DNA from 2 places in the Pseudomonas sp. GNP012 genome. Region 1 is predicted to be linked to the other one. Evidence: riboswitches for the same ligand, from Rfam matches in the RefSeq annotation. Region 1 holds a riboswitch; the other holds the start of a gene.
What was found. A riboswitch is a leader RNA that binds a small molecule or an ion and turns the genes downstream of it on or off. The one in region 1 is predicted to bind cobalamin.
Positions count from the first base shown of each region.

Region 2: another riboswitch for cobalamin. It lies ahead of cobO (cob(I)yrinic acid a,c-diamide adenosyltransferase); the one in region 1 lies ahead of cobW (cobalamin biosynthesis protein CobW).

Region 1 is NZ_JBTGUU010000001.1:1,959,612-1,966,653, forward strand. Features, by position in the region: gene ACXX83_RS08780 (fatty acid cis/trans isomerase) at 1-183, shown strand, start outside; gene nfuA (Fe-S biogenesis protein NfuA) at 417-1,001, shown strand; gene cobM (precorrin-4 C(11)-methyltransferase) at 1,142-1,888, opposite strand; gene ACXX83_RS08795 (cobalamin biosynthesis protein) at 1,973-2,386, opposite strand; gene ACXX83_RS08800 (CbtA family protein) at 2,383-3,090, opposite strand; gene ACXX83_RS08805 (CbtB domain-containing protein) at 3,102-3,293, opposite strand; cobalamin riboswitch at 3,416-3,641, opposite strand; cobalamin riboswitch at 3,837-4,048, shown strand; gene cobW (cobalamin biosynthesis protein CobW) at 4,151-5,221, shown strand; gene cobN (cobaltochelatase subunit CobN) at 5,225-7,042, shown strand, end outside.
Region 2 is NZ_JBTGUU010000001.1:3,630,538-3,637,579, forward strand. Features, by position in the region: gene ACXX83_RS16290 (cobyric acid synthase) at 1-1,425, opposite strand, end outside; partial or broken gene cobD (threonine-phosphate decarboxylase CobD) at 1,422-2,412, opposite strand; gene cbiB (adenosylcobinamide-phosphate synthase CbiB) at 2,405-3,313, opposite strand; gene bluB (5,6-dimethylbenzimidazole synthase) at 3,310-3,960, opposite strand; gene ACXX83_RS16310 (cobyrinic acid a,c-diamide synthase CobB) at 3,957-5,357, opposite strand; gene cobO (cob(I)yrinic acid a,c-diamide adenosyltransferase) at 5,354-5,965, opposite strand; cobalamin riboswitch at 6,048-6,280, opposite strand; gene ACXX83_RS16320 (hypothetical protein) at 6,434-7,018, shown strand.

The DNA.
Region 1 (7,042 bases):
TTTGTGGATGCGATGGAGAACGCCAAGGATAGCGACAGCTTTGAGAAAATCGTCGAACGTTGGGGAATACGCCGCAGTCATCCGCAATTCTGGCTATATTTCCATGACCTGAGCCGCTACATCCAGGAGACCGATCCGGTGGAAGAGGGCGTGCTGGACATGAACCGCTTCGAGAACCTCTGAAACACCGCTGATCCCCTGTGGGGGGGCTTGTGGCGAGGGGGCTTGCCCCCGTTGGACTGCGCAGCAGTCCCATTTTCTGGGGCCGCTTCGCGACCCAACGGGGCGGTGCGGCGTTCCGACAAGCCCCCTCGCCACACAAGCCCGCTCCCACAATTCTTTCCCGACAAAAATACTGGGACTTTGTCCGGCGCGCCGATTGGCGTAAACTGCGCCCAAGCCTGCGAGGAGTTTCCATGACCGCTATTACCATTACCGACGCCGCCCACGATTATCTGGCTGATCTGCTCTCCAAGCAGAACACCCCGGGCATCGGCATCCGCGTCTTCATCACCCAGCCTGGCACCCAGTACGCCGAAACCTGCATTGCCTACTGCAAGCCGGGCGAAGAAAAACCCGAAGACACCGCGCTGGGGCTGAAAAGCTTCACCGCCTACATCGACCACTTCAGCGAAGCCTTCCTGGACGATGCCGTTGTCGACTACGCCACCGACCGCATGGGCGGCCAGCTGACCATCAAGGCGCCAAACGCCAAAGTACCGATGGTCAACGCCGACAGCCCGGTCAACGAGCGCATCAACTACTACCTGCAAACCGAAATCAACCCGGGGCTGGCCAGCCACGGCGGTCAGGTCAGCCTGATCGACGTGGTCGAAGACGGCATCGCCGTCCTGCAGTTTGGCGGTGGTTGCCAGGGCTGCGGCCAGGCCGACGTGACGCTCAAGGAAGGCATCGAGCGTACCCTGCTCGAGCGTATTCCCGAGCTCAAGGGCGTTCGCGACGTGACCGACCACACGCAGAAAGAAAACGCCTACTACTAAGGTGTTCACTGCAAAATAAAAAAACGGCGCCCCGTGAGCGCCGTTTTTTATGAGTTAAATTCGCTGAAGCCTTCGCGAGCAGGCTCGCTCCCACAGTTGACCATATCCAATGTGGGAGCGCGCCTGCTCGCGAAGGGGCCTTATGGGCGATAGAGATGCGCATGCCCCGCGCGATACAATGACGATTCGCTGAAATGATCACTGCCCAGCACCCGTCCCACCAGAATCAACGCCGTGCGCCGAAACCCTTTGGCGGCAACCTTCCCGGCAATGTCCTCAAGCGTTCCCGTTACCCAGTCCTGATCCGGCCAGCTCGCGCGGTGAACCACCGCAATCGGGCAATCGGCGCCGTAATGCGGCAGCAGTTCCTCAACGATCTTCGGCAGGTGATTGACCCCCAAATGAATCGCCATGGTCGCGCCGTGCTGCGCCAGACTGGCGAATTCCTCTCCGGGTGGCATGGCGGTTTTGTCGGCGTAGCGAGTCAGGATCACGCTTTGTGAAACGTCCGGCAGCGTCAGTTCAGCACCCAGAAGCGCTGCGCAAGCGGCGGTGGCCGTCACGCCCGGGACGATTTCGAACGCAATGCCCAGCTCACGCAGACAGCGAATCTGTTCGCCAATGGCGCCATACAGGCTCGGATCGCCGGAGTGTACCCGGGCCACGTCCTGGCCTTTGGCGTGGGCGGCCTTGAACAGGTCGATGATCTGTTCAAGGTGCAGTTCGGCGCTGTTGACTACCTGCTCGGCACAATGACCTTCCAGTACGGCGGCTGGCACCAGCGAGCCGGCATAAATGATCACCGGGCAACTGCGAATCAGCCGCTGGCCCTTGACGGTAATCAGTTCGGGGTCGCCGGGACCTGCGCCAATGAAGTAGACGGTCATCGTCGGTTCCTGTGGGGATAAAAGGGGCTGAACAGGGCTTCAGATGAAGAATGTTCATGATCGAGGCGGGGATTATCGGGGATTTTATGCCGCACCGGCCAATGCCAGGGTTGCCTGGGCATATTTCTGTCGGGGAATCAGCAGTTTTGCCGGGGCCTGGGCCAGTTGTTCGGCCAGGGCCAGCGCGGCGCTTTCCGCCACGCCGTAGCAACCGGTGCGTTCAAACGCTATTTGCGATTGATGGCTGAGTTGCGGCTCATAGGGGGCCAGTTGCTCGCTGCTGAAGTACATCAATTCCAGGCCAAGCTGCTGGGCCAGTTCGATCAGTGCAGGTTCGTCGCGCTTCGAATCGATGCTGGCCAGGGCCTTGATTTCATGGCGCGCAATCTGGTGCGCCTCCAGTGCCTGGTCGAGCAGCGCCAGCAGGGTGCTGACGGGGCAGCCCTTTTGACAGCCCAGGCCGACCACCAGGGTCGGCGCAGTGCTGACGTCAGTCATGCGTGGTATTGGCCATCGCTTTTGCGACGGAACAACCAGGCGCTGATCAGGCCCAGGGCCAGCCAGAACGCCACGTTGGTCAGTTGCGAAGCGATTTTGAATTGGGTTTCCAGTGCCTCCGGAGCGAGCATCGAATGCACTTGCGGTTGCGGTGCGCCAATCACATGGGGAACTGCAAGGATTGCCGCGCCGAGGACTTTCATCAGCCAGTGACGGCTGAAAACGATCAGTGCGATACCGACGGCGGTGCAGGCGGCGGTACCGATCCACCACAGTTGCCGTTGTGCCAGATCGGCGGCGGCAGTGCCGGGCAATTCAGGTGGCAGGCCGAGGGTCGGCGCGAGTACGAAGGTCGCATAGCCGGCCAGACCCCAGAGCAGGCCCTGGGAGGTTTTGGTCGGCGCACGCAAGGTGTACAGGCCGGCCAGCATCAGCGCGAAACCGACAGCCACCACCAGATTGCCGCCAGTGGTCGACAGCACGCGCTGCCAGCCGTCTTCCGGCTCCCAGGCTTCGGCGTCGTGGGTGTGGGCAGCCATCGCGCCATCGGCGTGTTCATGCATTTCAACGGCCGCCGGTTCAGCTTTTTCGTAGGTTTCGGCCTGCAGGATCAGGGGGGCGACCCAGAAACTTTGCAGCAGGGTCAGCAACAGGGCGGCCAGCAGCCCGCTGAAACCTGCGGTTTGCGCAATACGCTTGATCATGTCAGCAGGTCTCAATGGCACGGGAACGCGGAGCTGTGACGGGTATCGTGGGCGGCATTGTGCACCGCTTCGATGTGCGAGAAACCGGCGAAATACACAAGGCTTGCGCCCAGGATCGACGCGCAGACGGCGGCGGTCAGACGTTGAGTCAGGGTAGAAGTGGTGCTGGCTGTAGTGTGGCCGGTGCTGCTGATGATCGACATGGCGTTTCCCTCTGGTCTGTCAGCGGGGAATCAAGAGCGCATGCAAAAACCTGCACGACCAGGCGCGCAGGGTTTCAAACAGCGCCCGCCCACCGCGGGTTTGTTGTTTCAGTGATCGTTATGGTCACTTTATGTTGCGGGCCGGTCTCCGGGCTCACGAGGGGCAAAGGCTTGGGCCTGATCCTGCAAGCATCACCTTCCCATGCCGTAGTGGCACAGTGGATCTGATGCTTCGCTCGCTTACCGTTGCGGGGGCAGCACCGGACTGACATGGCTTTAGAGTAAAGCACATGATTCACCGGTTTCCCGTTTCACCCTGTGAAGGGCACCCGTAACAAGATGCGTAGGAGAGCATGGGCGAGGGTTGGGCGTCAATTGGCAAGGGTTCTCAACTGGAAACCGAGTCGCTTTCTTCGCGAGCAAGCCCGCTCCCACACTTGACCCTTTTCCTCTGAAAGAACCCGATCAAATGTGGGAGCGGGCTTGCTCGCGAAGGGCACACCGCAGAAGTCACGTGAACATTGACCCGCCCCAATACCATGCGTAGCCTTGCGCTTTCGAGGTTCTTCGGCGTTTGTCGAAGCTAAGAAGGGAACGCGGTCAATGCCGCGGCTGCCCCCGCAACTGTGAACGGTGATGTTCGTTGCCACGCCACTGCAGGCCCAATCCATGAGGCCGGCGGGAAGGCGCAGCGAATGCCAGGCTCAAGCCGGCACACCGTCAGCCAGGAGACCTGCCTCGACACAGATTCTCACTTTCAACCGGGCGGGGTGATCCGGTGGCGAACTCTTCAGGCACGCGCATCTGCGTTGCCCGTTGTCGTCCCGTATGCCCGCCACCTAGCCATAGGGCATCCGATGAAAACACTGGCCAAACTTCCCGTCACCATCGTCACAGGCTTTCTTGGCTCGGGTAAAACCACGCTGCTGCGGCACATGCTCGACAACGCCCAGGGGCGCCGCATCGCAGTGATCGTCAACGAGTTTGGCGAGCTGGGCATCGACGGCGAAATCCTCAAGCAGTGCTCCATCGGTTGCACCGAAGAAGAAGCCAACGGCCGTGTGTATGAACTGGCCAACGGCTGCCTGTGCTGCACTGTCCAGGAAGAATTTTTCCCGGTGATGCGCGAACTGGTGGCTCGTCGCGGCGATCTCGACCACATCCTCATCGAAACGTCGGGCCTGGCCCTGCCAAAACCGCTGGTCCAGGCTTTCCAGTGGCCGGAAATTCGCAGTGCCTGCACCGTTGACGCGGTGATCACCGTGGTCGACAGCCCGGCCGTGGCCGCCGGCACCTTCGCCGCCTTCCCGGACCAGGTCGATGCCCAGCGCAAACTCGACCCGAACCTGGACCACGAATCGCCATTGCACGAGCTGTTTGCCGACCAACTGGCCAGCGCCGACCTGGTGATTCTCAACAAATCCGACCTGATCAACCCGGCCGACCTGGCCCGCGTGCGCGTGGAAGTCGCCGAAGAGTTGCCGCCAGCGGTGAAAATCATCGAAGCCAGCAGCGGTCGCCTGCCGCTGGACGTGCTGATTGGCCTGGGTGCCGGCTCCGAAGAACACATCGACAGCCGCCACAGCCACCACGACCATCATCACGATGGCGACGATGATCATGACGACCACGATCACGACGCCTTCGATTCGATCTCCATCGAATTGCCGCAAGCCGACGAAAGCCTGCTGATGGACGCGCTGACGCAACTGGTGGTCCAGCACGGCATCCTGCGGGTCAAGGGTTTTGCAGCAATCCCGAACAAACCGATGCGCCTGCTGATCCAGGGCGTGGGCACGCGTTTCGACAAGCACTTCGACCGTCAGTGGGGCGCCGAAGAGGCGCGTATCACCCGTCTGGTGCTGATCGGCCAGGAACTCGACGCCGCCGTTCTCGAAGCGCAATTGCGCGCTGCGCTCAGCGTGTAAGCCATGCACCTGCTCAGGACCCAGCCCGGCGGTTTCGTGTCGGATGACAACATCGCCGACCTTGGACAAACCCCCGCCGAGCTGGTGGTCCTGTGCAGCGGCGACTCCAGCCTGGCGCTGCTCGCCGAGGCGGCGCAGCAGTTGCCCGAGGATTACCCGAGCCTGCGCCTGGCCAACCCGATGCAGGTGCAGAACCATGCCTCGGTCGATTTGTACGTCGATGAAGTGCTGCGTCACGCCAGGGTGATCCTGATTTCGCTGCACGGCGGCATCGCCTATTGGCGTTACGGCATCGAGCGCCTGGTCGAGCTGTCCCAGCGCGGCGTGCAGGTGATTCTGGTGCCGGGCGATGACCGCCCGGACCCGGAGCTCAGCGACCTGAGTACCGTCGGCGCCGCGGACCGCGACCGGCTCTGGCAGTTTCTGCGTCAGGGTGGCATGGGCAACGCCCTGGATTTCTTCCGCTGCCTGGCCAACCGCTGGCTGGCCCGCGATTACACCTGGGGCGAGCCGCAGACCCTGCCACGTACGGCGATCTACCATCCGCACAAACATTCTGCCGCACTGAGCGACTGGCAAGCCGACTGGCGCGCCGATCAACCGGTGGCGGCGGTGCTGTTTTACCGCTCGCATTTGCAGGCGGCGAACACCGCTTTCATCGATGTTTTCTGCCAACGCTTGCAGGCAGCGGGTTTGAATCCGTTGCCGATTGCGCTGGCCAGTTTGAAGGAGCCCGGCTGCCTCGGCGCGGTCGAAGATTGGCTGGATGAATCAGGTGTCTCAGTGATCCTGAACACCACCGGCTTCGCCCAGTCCAGCCCCGAAGCGCCACACCTGCGACCGTTCCGTCGCAATATTCCAGTGATCCAGGCGATTTGTGCCCAGGACAACGAACCGGGTTGGCGCGCCAGTGAACAGGGGCTTGGCCCGCGTGATCTGGCGATGCACATTGCCTTGCCGGAGCTGGACGGGCGCATCATCAGCCGTCCGATCAGCTTCAAGGACCTGGCGTGGCGCAGTGAGCGCAGCCAGTCGGATGTGGTCTGCTACCGGCCGCAACCGGAGCGCATGGACTTCGTTGCCGAACTGGCGCGACGCTGGGTCGAACTGGCGCGGGTGCCAAACGCCGAAAAACGCATCGCCTTGATTCTCGCCAATTACCCGACTCGCGACGGGCGCATCGGCAATGGCGTCGGCCTCGACACTCCGGCCGCCGCACTGAATATCCTGCGGGCGCTGCATGCTGAAGGTTATCCGTTGCCGGCGCAATTGCCGGACAGTGGCACCGCGCTGATCCAGCAGTTGCTGGGCGGTGTCAGCAACGATCTCGATACCCTGGACTTGCGTCCGTGCCAGCAAAGCCTGGCAATGGACGACTATCTGACGATGTTCAATGCCCTGCCCAAAGCCAATCGTGCGGCGGTGCTCGAACGTTGGGGCGCGCCGGAAAACGACCCGATGTGCCGCAGTGCACGGATGATGATCGCCGGCCTGCGCTTTGGCCAGACCTTCGTCGGCATCCAACCGGCGCGGGGTTATCAGGTCGATCCGAGCGCGGTGTATCACGCCCCGGACCTGGTGCCGCCCCACGGCTACCTGGCGTTTTACTTCTGGCTGCGCCACACCTATGGCGCCCATGGCGTGATTCACGTCGGCAAGCACGGCAACCTCGAATGGCTGCCGGGCAAGGGCGTGGGGCTGTCGGAAAACTGCTGGCCGGATGCGCTGCTCGGGCCGCTGCCGAACATCTATCCGTTCATCGTCAACGACCCGGGCGAGGGCGCCCAGGCCAAGCGGCGCACCCAGGCGGTGATCATCGAT
Region 2 (7,042 bases), 1.7 Mb from region 1:
CCCGGTATCCAGATGCTTCTCCACCAGATCCGCCAGCCGCTCGATATCGCGCTCGCGCAAGCCGTGATAATCCACGTCCTGCACCTCCTCCAGACCGGCCCAGCGCAACAGCGCACTGCACGCCGCCGGCGATTCGAACAGCCCGTGCAGGTAGGTGCCGAAAATCTGCCCGTCAGCACTTTGCGCACCATCGCAGCGGCCGTCATCCAGATGCACGGCGGCATTTTCCAGAGCGGGTCCGGTGGTCACGCCGGCATGGATTTCATAGCCTGATACCGGCGCATCTTCCAGCGCCAGGCGACCGCACACATTGCGCAGCTGTTTCTCTTGTTCGAGCCGGGTCTGGAACGCCAGCAGCCCCAAACCGGCACTGGAACCCGGCGCGCCCTCGAGGCCCAGCGGGTCATGCACCTGCTCACCGAGCATCTGCAGGCCGCCACAGATCCCCAGCAGTTTCCCGCCGTAACGCAGATGCCGGGCAATCGCGGTTTCCCAGCCGTTGGCCCGCAGGTACGCGAGGTCGCTGCGGACACTTTTCGAACCAGGAAGAATGATCAGGTCGGCAGGTGGAACCGCCTGGCCGGGCCCGATGAATTGCAGGTCTACCTGCGGATGCAGGCGCAGCGGATCGAAATCGGTGTGATTGCTGATGCGCGGCAGCACCGGCACCACGACTTTCAGCACCCGTTCGGCTTTATCGGTCTGGCGCTGATCGATGCCGTCTTCAGCCTCCAGGTGCAGGTCCATCACGTACGGCAGCACACCCATCACCGGTTTGCCGGTGCGTTCTTCAAGCCAGTCGAGACCGGGTTGCAGCAACGCGATGTCACCGCGAAAACGATTGATGATGAAGCCTTTGACCCGCGCCTGTTCGCTCGGCGACAGCAGTTCGAGGGTACCCACCAGATGGGCGAAAACCCCGCCGCGATTGATATCGGCAATCAGCAGCACCGGACAATCCACCGCTTCGGCGAAGCCCATGTTGGCGATGTCGCCGGCGCGCAAATTAATTTCCGCCGGCGAGCCTGCGCCTTCGACCATCACCAGCGGATACGCCGCGCTCAAGCGCTCGTGGGAGGCCAGTACCGCTTGCATGGCGATGCTTTTGTAGTCGTGATAGGCGACGGCGTTCATGGTCGTGACGGCGCGGCCATGGATGATCACCTGGGCACCGGTGTCACTGTTGGGCTTGAGCAATACCGGATTCATGTCGGTGTGCGGTTCAAGGTGCGCGGCCTGGGCCTGAACCGCCTGGGCACGGCCAATCTCGCCGCCGTCGGCGGTCACCGCACTGTTGAGTGCCATGTTCTGCGGCTTGAACGGCACCACCCTGACGCCCTGACGCGTGGCCCAACGGCACAACGCAGTCACCAGCGTGCTTTTCCCGGCATCCGACGTGGTGCCCTGCACCATCAACGTGGTCATTGGTTTTCCTTGGCGAAATCTTCGAAGGCTTGCGCCAGTCGCACCCAGGCGGCTTCGTCACCGGGCAGGCCGAATCGCAGGCTGCTGTTGTGCGTGAACAACCGCAGGAGAATGCCGCGCCGGGCCATGAATTCATGCAGTGCTTCGGCGCGCTCGGTGATCAGCCACTGGAACAGCGCACAGCCGCCCTTGGGCTCGAAGCCGTGTTGCTGCAGTAACGACGCCAGGCGCTCGCTGGCCTCTTCGGTGCGCAGCCGTTGCCGCGTTTGCCCCTGCGTATCGCGCAGACAGGCCTGCCCCACTACCCGGGTTGCCCCGCTCACGGCCCAGGGTCCCACTTGTTCTGCCAGCAACTTGAGCAACTTGCGCTCGGCCAGCACAAACCCCAGGCGCACACCGGCCAGGCCGAAAAACTTGCCGAAGGAGCGCAAGACGATCAGCCCGACCTGATGGGCAAACGGCGCCAGGCTCAGTTGCGGCGTGTTATCCATGAACGCTTCGTCCACCACCAGCCAGCCACCGCGCTGGGCCAGTCGCGTGTGCCAGTCGAGCAGGCGACTGGGGGAGGCTCAGGCCCGTGGGATTATTCGGATTGACCACCACCAGCACGTCGAAACTGTCGATAAAGAAGTCGACTTCCTGCTCCAGCACTTCGCGCACGATGTAGCCGTTGCGACGCCAGGCTTCGGCGTGCTCGGCGTAGCACGGCGACAACACACCCACCTTGCCTGCCCGCCGCAATCGCGGCAGCAGCTGGATCGCCATTTGCGAACCGGCCACCGGTAATGCCTGCAAGGTGCCGTAGTAATCACAGGCGGCCTGTTCCAGACCATCGTCCGCCTCCGGCAAACGGGCCCAGGCCCGTAGCGGAATCTCCGGCACCGGGAACGGCCAGGGTGCAAGGCCCGTCGACAGGTCCAGCCAGTCGGCTTCATCTATGCCGTATTCGAGCGCCGCCTTGCGCAATCGGCCACCGTGCTCAAGCATAAAATTCAGCCCCCAGGCAGAGAATCAGCAGCCATAACCATACCCCGCGCTGGACCAGTTGCCAGCCTTGGTCAATGGAGTCGGCGTCCGCCGGCACGCCTTCGCCCAGTTGCGGACGCTGGTGCAGTTCACCGTGATAAATCGCCGCGCCGCCCAGTTCAACGCCAAGGGCCCCTGCCCCTGCCGCCATTACCGGGCCGGCGTTCGGGCTGTCCCAGGTCGGGCCCTGGGTGCGCCAGCATTTCAACGCCAGCCGGGTTTTGCCCAGCAGCGCGTAAGTCAGTGCCACCAGACGCGCAGGAATGTAATTGAGCACGTCGTCGATCTTCGCCGCCGCCCAGCCGAACCGTTCGAAGCGCTCATTGCGATAGCCCCACATCGCATCCAGCGTATTGCTCAGGCGATAGAGCACCACGCCCGGCGCACCGGCCACGACAAACCAGAACAACGCGGCGAACACCGCGTCGCTACCGTTTTCCAGCACCGACTCGGTGGCGGCACGGGCGACTTCGGTTTTATCCAGGTCACTGGTTTTACGGCTGACCAGATAACTCACACGCTTGCGCGCTTCATCCAGATCATCGCCGCGCAAGGCCTTGGCCACCGGCGTGACGTGCTCACCGAGGCTGCGCATGCCGAGGGCGCAATAGAGCGCGAGAATCTCGACGATCCAGCCGACGTAAGGCGCCCAGGAAAATGCCGTGACCAACAGCACCAGCGGCAGCACGGCGATCACCCACGCGGTGACGCCATGGCTGCGCCAACCGCGACCGCCGCCGTTGAAACGTTGCTCGATGCGATCGGCAAAACGGCCGAACGCCACCAGCGGATGCCAGCGTTTGGGTTCGCCCAGCAGCGCATCCAGCGCAACCGCGGCGACACTCAACAACGCCACACTCATTGACTCACTCCCCAATAATTTTCATACAGCAATTCATGCAGCGCACGCGCCTGCGCCCAGCCTTCGAGCACCAGCATCGGCGCCGGGTAGAACGCCTTTACCGGCCCCAGGCACAACACCGCCAGCGGTTTGGCTCCCGGCGGCAGCCTCAGCAGGTCCGCCAGTGCCTGGGGTTCGAACAGCGACACCCAGCCCATGCCCAGCCCTTCGGCGCGAGACGCGAGCCACAGGTTCTGGATGGCACAGGACAGCGAGGCCATGTCCATTTCCGGCAAGGTGCGACGGCCGAAGATATGCTGCTCGCGGTCGTCCATCAGTGCGGCGACCAGTACCTCGGCGCAATCGTTGATGCCTTCCACCTTGAGCTTCATGAACTCGTCGCTGCGCTCGCCGAGGGCTTCGGCGGTGCGCACGCGCTCCTCTTCCACCAGGGCCTGGATTTGCCCGCGCAAGGCGCGATCACTGATGCGGATGAAGCGCCAGGGCTGCATCAGGCCGACGCTCGGCGCCTGATGTGCGGCTTGGAGCAGGCGCTGGAGCAACTCGGGCTCGACCGTGCCGCCACTGAAGTGGCGCATGTCGCGGCGCTCGCCGATGGCGCGATAGACCGCTGCGCGTTCGGCTTCGGTGAATGCGTTGTCTGTCATGGCCTCTTCGCGAGCAGGCTCGCTCCCACATTTAGAAGTGAGCTGCCTGAAGAAATGCATTCCTCTGTGGGAGCGGGCTTGCTCGCGAAGGCGGCTTCAAGGTCCGGCGCAAACAGCGCGGCAATCGCCGAGGGGTTCGACGGAAAATAAAAGTGCACATAAGAGGCGGTCATCCGCCCGTCACGGTAAACCGCTTCCGCACCGCGCCCGCCGTTCGGGCTCACGCCCCGGGCAATCGGCGCCAATTCAGTGCTGGTCAGTGAATGGTGATAGGTGTGCCCGCGCAGCGAACCTTCCGGCAACTCCACCGCTTGCAACGCCAACGCTGCCAGACGCTTTTGCATGACCGCATCACCGGTCAGCAAACCAACCAGTTCGGCACGAGTGCCCTCGACATCGGTCAGGGAGTCGAGCAGATACAGCATGCCACCACACTCGGCGAGCAAGGGTTTGCCAGCGGCGTGGTGCGCGCGGATCGCGTCGAGCATCGCGGTATTTTGTGCCAGCGCAACATGGTGCAGTTCCGGGTAACCACCCGGCAGATACAGGCTGTCCGCTTGCGGCAACGCACGGTCGCGGATCGGCGAGAAAAACGACAGCTCGGCGCCCATCGCCCGCAGCAAATCCAGGCTCGCACCGTAGGTGAACGCAAAGGCTTCATCACGGGCCACCGCAATGCGCACACCGGCCAACAGCGGTTCGGCGACGATGACATCGGGGGCGGCGAACTCGACTGCCGGTGGCAGCGCGACCTCGCAACTGCTGGCCAGGGCATCGGCTGCCGCATCGAGGCGCAGGTCGAGATCATTCAGTTCACTGGCTTGAACCAGCCCCAGGTGTCGGCTCGGCAGTTTAATCCCGGTTTCCCGGGACAGCGCGCCGTACCAGCGCAAGCCTTCAGTCAGGCTGCCTTCGAGCAGTTGCGCGTGGCGCAGCGTGCCGACGCGGTTGGCCAGCACGCCGGCGAACGGCAAGTCCGGCTGATAACGCGCCAGCCCCAGGGCCAGTGCGCCGAAGGTCTGGGCCATGGCGGTACCGTCGATCACACCCAGTACTGGCACACCGAAATGCCGTGCCAGATCGGCGCTCGACGGCGTACCGTCGAACAGCCCCATGACGCCTTCGATCAGGATCAGGTCGGCGTCAGCGGCGGCTTCCCACAGCAACCGGCGACTCTCCTGCTCGCCGACCATCCACATGTCCAGTTGATACACCGGCGCACCGCTGGCGCGCTCGAGGATCATCGGATCGAGAAAGTCGGGGCCGCACTTGAACACGCGAACTTTGCGCCCCTGATTGCGATGCAAGCGGGCCAGCGCCGCAGTAACGGTGGTCTTGCCCTGGCCGGAGGCCGGCGCGGCAATCAGAACCGCCGGGCAATGACGAGGCTGGTTCACAGCTCGACGCCTTTCTGCGCTTTGATCCCGGCCTGAAAGGCGTGTTTGATCATGCCCATTTCGGTGACCGTGTCGGCCATCTCGATCATTTCCGGCTTGGCGGCACGCCCGGTGACCACCACGTGTTGCATCGGCGGCCGGGCCTGCAAGTCGCTGAGCACCTGATCCAGATCGAGGTAACCGTGCTTGAGGGCGATGTTCAGCTCATCGAGCACCACCAGGCCGATGGACGGATCGCGCAGCAGTTCCCGGGACACCGCCCACGCCGCTTCGGCGGCAGCGATGTCGCGCTGACGGTCCTGGGTTTCCCAGGTAAACCCTTCGCCCATCACATGAAAACGCACCTGCTCGGGAAAGCGCCGGAAAAACAACTCTTCGCCGGTACTGTTGCGGCCCTTGATGAACTGCACCACACCGCATTGCATGCCGTGCCCCATGGCGCGGGCGAGCATGCCGAAGGCCGAACTGCTCTTGCCTTTACCGTTGCCGGTCAGCACCAGCAACAGACCACACTCGTTCGGGGAATTGGCGATGCGCTCGTCGATCACGGCTTTTTTGCGCTGCATGCGCGCCAGGTGGCGTTCGTCACGATCGGGGGTATCAGTCATGGGGGAGCTCTCCGTTGAGGCAGGAATAACGGCGGGCAGGCACAGCAATAGAAGGCAACAAGCCTGGCATCGCCCACCGTGATGCCGCTGGATGAATCAGGCCGGTCTCCGGGCTCATGAGTGGCGCAAAGCCAGACTGTGCGCCTTCCCGCATCGAATCGACACAGTGGCATCAGACACAGTTTTCACTCATTTACCGTTGCGGGGGCAGCGCCGGAATTGCGGTTCCTCGACCAACAGAAGAACTCGCTCACCGGCTTCCCTGTTTCACTCTGTCGACCCAAGTCACAGAGCACCTGAAACAAGCCGCGAAGGTTAGAGGGTTGGGGGTGGAGCGTCAATTAAAGCCGGGAGGCCAGCTGCCGAATAACTGTCGTCAATCAAAAAACTGACGTCAATCTTGTGCCTCACTCTCAGCAGTGATATCAAAGAGCCACAACCTCACAACACAATAACAAGGGTGAGCCCATGCAAGGCATGATCATCAGCAATCCAAAGCTGGAATTCCTGCGCCCTGTGCTCGAGCGCTGGTTCGAATGCATCGACCGCTATAACGCCGTGCGCGGTGATGGCGACACACCCTACTGGCACGACGAAAAAGCCAATCTCGGACTGTTGTCTGCCGCCGCCTGGATGGCCGAGATGGTCACACTGCAACAGACGCCTACCCGCAAGCAGACCGAAGAAGGCGAACGCAACAGCCGCGCCGACCTGTTCCTCGCCTCGCCCGAAACCCGCGCCTACATCCAGACCAGCCAGCGCTGGCCACGGGTCAACAGCCTCAATCTGACCCAGGCCCTGCTCGACATCGCCAGCGATGCAAAGCGCCTGAGCCACGCCAGCGACCTGAAACTCGGCTGCCTGTTCGTCGCCCCGCAAAAAGCCCAGCAAGGCGCGACACCGGAAGAACTCCAGGACATGGTCGACGACCTGCAAAAGGAACACACCTGCGCGGTCGCCTGGTATTTCCCGTATGCCTACCGCAAGTTGCGCAATGAAGCCGGCAACTATCACCCCGGCATTGCGGTGCTGTTCAAGGAAGCTCGTGGCTAGGGGTTGAACCATTGGACGACAACG